DNA from 2 places in the Kineococcus sp. R86509 genome. Region 2 is predicted to be linked to the other one. Evidence: riboswitches for the same ligand, from Rfam matches in the RefSeq annotation. Region 2 holds a riboswitch; the other holds the start of a gene.
What was found. A riboswitch is a leader RNA that binds a small molecule or an ion and turns the genes downstream of it on or off. The one in region 2 is predicted to bind S-adenosylmethionine.
Positions count from the first base shown of each region.

Region 1: another riboswitch for S-adenosylmethionine. It lies ahead of SJY07_RS04695 (ABC transporter substrate-binding protein); the one in region 2 lies ahead of SJY07_RS18610 (methylenetetrahydrofolate reductase).

Region 1 covers NZ_JAXHCE010000001.1:983,256-987,943, reverse strand. Annotated here, with positions in the region: gene SJY07_RS04705 (carbohydrate ABC transporter permease) at 1-30, opposite strand, end outside; gene SJY07_RS04700 (carbohydrate ABC transporter permease) at 27-989, opposite strand; gene SJY07_RS04695 (ABC transporter substrate-binding protein) at 986-2,362, opposite strand; SAM riboswitch class I at 2,593-2,681, opposite strand; gene SJY07_RS04690 (Rne/Rng family ribonuclease) at 3,064-4,688, shown strand, end outside.
Region 2 covers NZ_JAXHCE010000001.1:3,805,033-3,809,720, forward strand. Annotated here, with positions in the region: gene SJY07_RS18595 (hypothetical protein) at 1-228, shown strand, start outside; gene SJY07_RS18600 (rhodanese-like domain-containing protein) at 271-645, opposite strand; gene SJY07_RS18605 (aminotransferase class V-fold PLP-dependent enzyme) at 729-2,075, opposite strand; SAM riboswitch class IV at 2,132-2,246, opposite strand; SAM riboswitch class I at 2,407-2,498, shown strand; gene SJY07_RS18610 (methylenetetrahydrofolate reductase) at 2,560-3,501, shown strand; gene metE (5-methyltetrahydropteroyltriglutamate--homocysteine S-methyltransferase) at 3,498-4,688, shown strand, end outside.

The sequences.
Region 1 (4,688 bases), 2.8 Mb from region 2:
ACCGCTGCGGCGCAGCACGGCGCCGGTCACCGGTCGGCCTTCACGGCACGCGAACGCACCAGCGTCACCACGGTGGTGAGGACCCCGACGACCAGGCCGAAGACCAGCGTCTCGGCGGCGGCCGTCCCGATCTCGTAGCTGCCGCGCATGCCCGTCCGGAAGATCTCGAAGCTGCTGACGATGGTGGAGACCCCCGGCCCGCCCTGGGTCACCACGGTCACCAGGTCGAAGACCTTCAACCCGATGACGAGTTCCAGCAGCAGGACCGAGAGGACGTTGGGGGCGACGACCGGCCAGACCACCGAGGTGAACGTGCGGAACGCACCGGCGCCGTCGAGGGACGCCGCCTCGCGGAGTTCCTCGGGGACCCCCAGCAGGGCCGCGAAGACCAGCAGGGTCACCAGGGGCGTCCACTGCCAGACGTGCATGACGATCAACGCGGCGAAGGCTCCCACGCTGTCGCCCAACGGGTTCGCGCCGGGGAAGCCGATCGCCGAGAACAACCCGCCGAACGCGCCCCCGACGGGGGCGAGCATGAGCTTCCAGGCCACCCCGACCATGACGGGCGGCGTGACCAGGGGCAGCAGGAGGATCGTCCCGACGGCGCCGAACCGGGTTCCCCGCGCGTGCAGCAACAGGGCGAGGAGGATCCCGAGGCCCGTCGCGACCAGGGCGGCCACGACGGCGAAGACCACGGAGCGGACCAGCGAGCCCGCGAACGCCAGCGACTCCCAGGCGTCGACGAAGTTGTCGAGACCCGTGAAGTGCTGCAGGGGTTTGCCCAGCGACGACTTCGTGAAGGCCAACGCCACGACGAACACCGTCGGGTAGACCAGCATGAGCGCCAGCCCCGCGAGGCTGGGCGCGGCCAGCCACGTCGAGACGTGCCCCGGCCGGTGGCGGCCGGGGACCGCGCGCCGGGCGGCAGGATCGCGGCGACCCCGCCGCGGCCCGGGCACGGTGCGCTGCCCGTCCAGGAGCTGGCTCATCCGAGTTCCTTCTCCCAGCTCTCAGCGGCCTTGTCGAGCGCGGCCTGCGGTTCCGTGGACCCCTGGATGGCGAGCGCCAGCTGGTCGACGAGGTCCTGCAGCGCCTTCGGCGCACCGGCCCGGCTCGGCCAGGCCAGCGGGTCACCGTCGAGACCCTCGCGGATGACGTCGGTCGCGATGCCCGCGGCCGTGGCGTAGTCGGTGGAGTCCAGGACGGTCTTGCGCGCCGGGTCGATCCCGGAACCCGCGGTGGAGGCGAGCAGCAGGTTGTTCTCCTGGTTCGTCGCCCACTTCACGAAGGCGGCGGACTTGTCGATCTGCTGGGAGGCGCTCGAGACGCCCAGGCCGAACCCGGCGTCCAGCGCGGTGCGCGCGGTCGTGTTCTTCCCGCCCACGGGGAGCGTGACCACGCCCCACTTGTCGACGATCTTCGAGCCGGCCGGGTCCTGCGCCTTCAGCCCGAGGTCGGTCCAGGTGTCGAGCATCGCGCCCTGACCGGAGAGGAAGGCGGAGTTGGCCTGGTCGAAGCCGGTCTGCAGCGGTGTCGGGAGGGCCGCGGGGGAGACGTCGATGAGGTGCTGCAGCGCGGCCAGCCCCTCCGCCCCGTGGAACGCGGCCTTGCCGTCGGAGCCGACGAGCGTGCCGCCGTAGCCGGCGAGGCGGTTGATGAAGGAGCAGCCCAGGATCATCGGGACCTGCTGACCCTCGACGATCGCGCCGTAGACGCTGCCGCCGGAGTCCTGGGTGATCTTCGCGGCGACCGCGTCGTAGTCGTCCCAGGTCGTGGGCGGTTCGACGCCGTACTTCTCGAAGACCTCGGTGTTGTAGTAGAGGACGTGGGTGTCGCCGTCGAAGGGCAGGCCGTAGCGCTTGCCGTCGATCAGGGTGTACGGGTCGTAGATCGAGGGCAGGAAGTCGTCGGTCGCGATGTCGGTGTTCGCGCCGATCCAGTCCGTGAGGTCGACCAGGGCGCCGGCGTCGACGAGCTGGCCGAGGCCGAAGTAGAAGTAGTCGAAGACGTCGAACTCCCCGTCGCCGCCCTGCACGTCCAGGATCTGCTTGCTCGTGAGCTGGTCGTAGGGGATCGCCGTGACCTCGAGCTTCCCGCCGAACTCCGCCGCGAACTTCTTGCCGAGCAGGTCCGTGAAGGCCAGCACGTGCGGCTGGTTCACCATCAGCTTGATCGTCGCCCCCTTGAGGTCGACGGCCTTCCCGGCGCTCAGGCCCGAGGAGGTGCTCTCGTCACCGCAGGCGGCCAGCGTGCCGGTGCCGGCGAGCGTGCCGAGACCGAGAGCCCCGGAGAGGACCCGCCGACGGGACGCGAGGAGTCGGGAGGTGCTGGCGGGCAGGAGGGTGCGACGGGGCGCGGACATGGGTGTGCTCCGGGGGGTAGGCGGACGGTGACCGTCCGTCGGGGTGCGCGAGGGCGCGGGGGAGGAGGTCGAGCGAGGTGCTGCGGGGATGCGGCGGCGGTGCTCAGACCGCGCGCGGCGTCCCCCGGCGCATCGGAGCGCCCTGGCGACACGCCGTGGAGGCGGCGCGCGAGAAGTCGACGTGGAAGCGCCGGGTCAGGGTCGAGCGGGTACGGCTGATCACGCTGTTTCCTCCATCGCCCTGGCGGGAGCACCTGCCGCTGCGCGGTGGTTGCTGTGGCGTCGTCGAGCCAGGTCTCTCGGCCACTCTGGATGGTGTTGATCGGAGACTAGCGGACCGCCGGCCCCCTTGGCGACGGTTGCCGCGGACGGCCCGGACCCGTCCTGGCGAGCTGTGCGACACTGACGGTGGTCGAGCGTTCCCTACACCGGGCGCCCGGCCCGCTGTCGAGACCGTCGCCCTGCGCGCGGGCTCCGGGGAGCGCCGCGGTCCAGTGGAAGGACCTCGCAGGCGCCCCGGGCCACACGCCGGACGTCGACCGCCGGCGGCACGGACGGAGCACGCGAAGAGCGCGAACCCGTCGGTGCACACAGAGGACTTCCGTCGGGTGCGGGACGACCCACCCGGCGATTCCGACCAGGACGCTCGCGCGGCCGTGGGTTCACCGGTGGAGCGGGCGCCGCGGGCGAGCGGAGCACCCGTGAGCACCACACCCGAAGAGAACGACGCAGCAGCAGCCGAGGGCGCGGCGACGACGCGGCCCCGCCGGCGCCGTGCCGCGAGTCGACCCGCCGGTCCGCCGGCCCACGTCGACGTGTCCGGCGAGACCAGCGCCGCGGCCGAGCCCGCCACCCCCGCCACCCCCGCTGTGGCGGAACCGACGCCCGATCCCGTCGTGGCGGCGGAGCCGGAGCCCGTCGTGGCCCCGGCACCCGAGCCTGTCGTGGAGACCGAGGCGCCGCCGCGTCGTCGTGCGCGTCGGGCGACCCGCAAGGTCGCGACCCCGGCCGAGGTGGCCGCCGAACCCGTTGTCGCCGAACCCGTCGTGGAGCCCGTCGTGGAACCCGTGGCGGAGGTGACCCCCCAGGTCGAGGTCACCCCGGAACCCACCCCCGAGCCCGCCGTCGAACCGGCCGCCGTGGAGACCACTGCGGAGGCCCCCGCCGAGGCCCCGGCCGCGGCCCCCGCCCGTCGTCGTCGCAGCCGCAAGACGGCCGTCGCGCCCGTGGTGCCGGCCGTCCCCGTCGAGGAGGAGCCCGTCGAGGCCGCTGCGCTCGCGCAGGACGTCCCGGTGGAGGAAGCCCCCGTCGAGGCCCCCGTCACCCCGGTGGCGGAGGACCCCGACCTCATGGACGACCCGGTCCTGCTGCGAGCCGCCGGGTTCGCCCAGGGACGACGGGCCCCCAGCGAGGGTGAGCGTGCCGCCGACGCGGCCGCCCGCGCCACCGCCCTCTTCTTCCAGGCCCCCGTCGACGAGGAGCCCGTGCGTCGCAGCCGTCGCGCCTCCGCACCCGCCGGCCCGCCCCCCGTCAGCGACCAGGACACCTTCGCCTTCGACGGCGAGGAGGACGGCGAGTCCGACGTCGAGGTGGACGACGCCCTCGACCGGACCGGTGACGAGGACGACCAGATCGATGACCAGGGTGACGCGGGCGACGACGACCACGACGACGACGACGACGGTGGTGCGCCGCGTCGGCGTCGCCGCCGCGGTGGCCGCGGTCGCCGCAGCCGCACCCCCGTCGACGGTGACGTCGAGGACGAGTCGGGCGAGACCGGCGCGGACGACGAGGACGTCGCCGAGACCGACTCCGGGGACCAGACCGAGGACCCCGAGGACGAGACCGAGCAGGACGACGACGGCGAGGAGTCGAACGGGTCCTCGCGCCGCCGTCGTCGCCGTCGCCGTCGCAGCGGTTCCGCGGAGTCCGAGGACGTCTCGCCCGACGACCCGCCGAACACCGTCACCCGGGTCCGGGAACCGCGTCGTCCCCGTGCCGCGGTCACGACCGGTGGCACCGGCGAGGACGAGATCACCGCGCTCAAGGGTTCGACGCGTCTCGAGGCGAAGAAGGTGCGCCGCCGCGAGGGCCGCGAGCAGGGCCGCAAGCGCACGATCCTCACCGAGGCCGAGTTCCTGGCCCGCCGCGAGTCCGTCGAACGCGTGATGGTCGTGCGTCAGCAGGACGACAAGACCCAGATCGGCGTCCTCGAGGACGGGATCCTCGTCGAGCACTACGGCGCGAAGTCCGCGCAGACCACGATGGTCGGCAACGTGTACCTGGGCCGCGTGCAGAACGTGCTGCCCAGCATGGAGGCCGCGTT
Region 2 (4,688 bases):
GACCGGGTACGAGAACTGTTGGCGCACTGGGTGTCGTCGATCGTGGCCGGACTGGCCATCGCGGGGCAGGGGCAGTGGGGGTACGCCTGGTCGCCGCTCGACGACGAGCCGGCCCCCGGCGAGCTGAGCTGGCCGCAGTTCGAGGGGGAGCTGCGCGCGCTCTTCGCCGAGGCCGAACGTGGCGGGATCGGCGACGGGTCCCGGCCCAGCAGCGAGCCGATGCCCTGACGTCCTGCCCCGTCGACAGGGGTGGATGTCGACCGGGGTGGATCAGGTCTGAGCGGGTTCGCCCACGGTCAGCCCCGAGGCCTTCCAGGCCGGGAACCCGCCGTCGACCTGCACGACGTCGGTGAAGCCGGACGCCAGCAGTTCGGCGGTGACGGGGCCGGAGCCCGCGGGAGAACCGCAGATCACGACGATCTGCTGGTCCTTCCCGGTGAGTTCCGCCAGCGCGGTGTCGGAACCGAGGGCGAACTTCGCCGCCACCTCGGTCTTGGCCACGACGACGGCCTGCGGCAGGTCGCCGGCGGCGGCCCGCCCGGCGTCGCTGCGGACGTCGACGAACAGCGCACCGGCGGCGACGGCGCGTCCGGCGGTCTCGGCGTCGACGAGCGGTGCCTGGGGTGCTGCGGTGGTGTCGCTCACGTCGTGTCTCCTCGGTTCGTGCGGTCGGCCCCGGCGATCGCGCGAGGCCGTCGTCCCTGCGGGCTGAGGCGTCGGGGACGAGGTCACCCCAGGTCCGCGTTCGCACCGGGCGCGGGCAGGAAGGACGCGGGTTCCGGGCGAGCGTCGGTCGTGGGACCCCAGTGCCCCTCGACGATCCCGTACTCGAGCTCCGGCCCGGCACCGACGAACTGCTCGACCGCGGCCAGCAGCCGTTCGACCTCGGCCGATCCCGTCCCGACCCCGGTGGAAACCCTCAGCCCGCCGTCGGCCAGACCGAGGGAGTCGGCGAACCGGTGGGCGCAGAACCGTCCGTCGCGCACACCGATCCCGTGCTCGGCCGAGAGGAAGGCCGCGACCTCGGAGACCGAGCGACCGGGGACGGTGAAGGTCACGACCCCCACGGCGTCGTCGGGGTGCGGGCGCACGACCTCGACGCCCGCCAGTGCCGTCAGCCCGCCGACGAGCCGTTCGCGCAACGCCTCCTCGTGCGCCTCGAGCGCTCCGGGGGCCAGTGTCGCGAGCGTGCTGCAGGCCTGGGCGAGGGCGACGGCGCCGAGCACGTTCGGGGAACCCGCCTCGTGGCGGTCGGGCCCGGTGGCCCACCGCACCGCGTCGTGGCGCACGTCGAGGGTGGCGCCTCCACCCGCGAGGTAGGGATCGGCGGCGTCGAGCCAGTCGCGACGACCGACGAGCGCGCCCGCTCCGTAGGGGGCGTAGAGCTTGTGCCCGGACAGCGCGATCCAGTCGATCCCGTCGCGACCGAGGTCCACCCGGCGGTGGGGGAGCAGCTGCGCCCCGTCGACGGCGATGCGGGCGCCGGCCGCGTGCGCGGCCCGGGCCAGCCGGCGCAGCGGCAGCACCTCACCGGTCACGTTGGAGGCACCGGCGACGGCCAGCAGCGCGTACCCGCCGCGGGCGAGCTCGGCCTCCAGCAGCGTCGCGGTCTCCTCCGCGTCCGACCCGCCGCGCAGGACCGTGGTCAGGGCTGAGCGCTGCCACGACAACAGGTTCGCGTGGTGCTCGACGTCGGCCACCAGGACCCTGGAGCCCTGCGGGACGGCCCGGGCGAGCAGGTCGAGCGCGTCGGTCGTGCTCCGGGTGAAGACGACGACGTCGTCGGGGCGTGCCCCCAGGAAGGTCCCGACCTCGGCCCGGGCCTGCTCGAACAGGGCGGTGGAGACGCGCGAGAGGTACCCGGCGCCGCGGTGGACGCTGGCGTAGTGGGGGAGGACCTGGGCGACGCGGGTGGCGACGGAGACGAGGGCGGGCGCGCTCGCGGCGTTGTCCAGGTTCGCGTAGGTGGTCGACCCGCCCTGGGCGAGCGGGACGCGGGTGTCCCGGCCGACCACGGGCAGCAGCGGCGCGACGGGCGCCGGGCAGCGGAGGGGGGAGAGGGTGCTGAGCGTCACGAGAAGTCTCCTGGAGGAACTGGACCCTGCCGGGAGGACCGGGATCACCCCGGCGAGGTCCGCGCTTGCCGGCGCCACCGCGGCGTCGACCAGGTCGTCACCCGGGGCACCCCGCCGCGGAGGGAGGGTTGCCGGCCAGCGAGCCGGGGCTTGTCGCTGGCGCTCATGACCTGCGGTGAGGTTGTCACGTCGGACCCCGCTGAGCAAGATCGGCGTGTCGCGAACCCGTCGGAACTCCCTCCAGAACCCCACGTGTCGGGTAGTTCCTCCGTTCGGGGGAACCCCGGAACAGCACTTGTGGATCGCGTCGACCCCGGTCTACATTCGGTGAACACCATCCAGAGCGGCCGAGAGTCCTGGCTCGACGACGCCGCAGCAACCCCCCGAGCCCGGGCGAGGGTGCTAAAGCCAGGCCGATGGAGTTCGTGATGCGCCCCACCGATGTCCCTGACGCGTACCCGGTTCCGGACCGGGGCCGGCCGCGATGACGCTGGCTCCCCTCGTCGCCGCCGCGACCGGGAGGCCCACCGTCAGTTTCGAACTCTTCCCGCCCCGTTCCGAGAGCGGGCGGGAGTCGTTGTGGCGCAGGCTCTCCGATCTCCTCGACACGCACCCCGACTTCGTCTCGGTCACCTTCGGGGCGGCCGGCGCGACGAGGGGACCGAGTCGGGAACTGCTGGCCCACGTCCTGGGTTCGACGGCCGTGCCGGCGATGGCCCACCTGACGTGCGTGGGGTCCTCGCGACGTGAGGTGGTGGAACTCGCCGGCGAGTTCCTCGACGCCGGTGTCCGCAACGTCCTCGCGCTGCGGGGCGACCCGCCGGTCGGGAGCGCGGACTGGACCCCGCACCCGGACGGTCTGGCGACCGCGCGGGACCTGGTGGAACTCCTCCAGGTCGCCGAACGGCGGCGCTCCGCGCTGCGGGGCGGTCGCGTCCCCGTCGACGAGGGTCCCCTGACCCTCGCCGTGGCGGCCTTCCCCCGCGGTCGCGACGCGGAACTGGCGGCCCTGCGCGCCAAGCAGGACGCCGGTGCGCACTTCGCGATCTGCCAGGTGACGTTCTCGGCCGACGAGTACGCCACCTTCGTGCGCCGGGCGCGCGCCGCCGGGGTGAGCATCCCGCTGCTGCCGGGCATCGCCGTGACGGACGACGCCCGCCGGTTGCAGCGCATCGGTGAGCTGGCCGGTGTCCCGGCCCCGGAACAGCTGCTCGCGGCGCTCGACACCGACGACACCGCCCAGCGCCGCCGGGCGTCGACGGCGTTCTCGTCGGGACTCGCGGCGGGACTGCTCGACGCCGGCGCCCCCGGACTGCACCTCTACACGTTCAACGCGGCGGAACCCGCGCTCGACCTGCTCGACCACCTGAACCTGCCCCGATCCACCCAGAGCCGCATCGCTGCGGTAGGAGGTCCCACCCCGTGAGCACCGAGAACTTCCCCACCTGGACCGCCACCGTCCTCGGCTACCCGCGCATCGGCGCCGACCGCGAGACCAAGAAGGCGCTCGAGGCCCTGTGGGCCGGTCGCGCCGACCTCGACACCACCGAGGCCGCCCTGGCCGGGGTCCGTGCCGCCACGGTCCGCCGCCTGAACGCCCTGGGCCTGCCGGCGCACGACGCGTCGATCCCGTCGGCGTTCTCGGCCTACGACCAGGTGCTCGACGCCGCCGTCGCCGTCGGCGCCGTCCCGCCGCGCTTCGCCGACGTCGTGGGCGAGGACGGCCGCGTCGACCTCGTCGGGTACTCCACGATCGCCCGCGGTCGCGGTGCGGACGCCCCGCTGGAGATGACGAAGTGGTTCGACACCAACTACCACTACCTCGTCCCCGAGATCTCCCCGTCGACGACCTTCCGGTTCGCCGACGACCGTGGGGTGCGGGAGTTCGCCGAGGCGCTCTCCGACGGGTTCCTGACCCGTCCCGTCGTGGTCGGGCCCGTGACGTTCCTGCTGCTGGCCAAGGCGGCCGACGACTCCCCGGCGGGTTTCGCCCCGATCTCCCGGCTCGACGATCTGCTGGCCGCCTACGAGGAACTGCTGACCGCCTACGCGGCCGCGGGGGCGGAGTGGGTGCAGCTGGACGAACCGGCGCTCGTCAGCGACTCCGCGACGAACGGCGTCGAAGGTCTCGCCGACCTCGTCCGCCGCGCCTACGACCGCCTCGCGGCGCTCGAGGGCCGTCCGCGTCTGCTGGCCGCGACGCCCTACGGCGACCCGGGTGACCTCCTGGAACCCCTGGCCGCCACGGCGGTCGAGGGTCTCGCCCTCGACCTCGTCCGCGGCGCGACGCCGGCGCGTCCGGAACTGCTGCACGGCAAGACGGTCGTCGGCGGGGTCGTGGACGGGCACAACGTCTGGCGCGCCGACCTCGTCGAGGCGCTGGCCCGGCTGCGGACCCTCGAGGGTTCCGCCGCCCACGTCGTCGCCGGGACGTCGACCTCCCTGCTGCACGTCCCCCACGACGTGACCCGCGAGACCACCCTCGACGAGCGCCTGCGCGGCTGGCTCGCGTTCGCCGACCAGAAGGTCGCCGAGGTCGTCGTCCTGGGCAAGGCGCTGGGGGACGCGGCGTCCGTCCAGACGGAGCTCACCGCGTCGGCGCAGGCCCGGGCC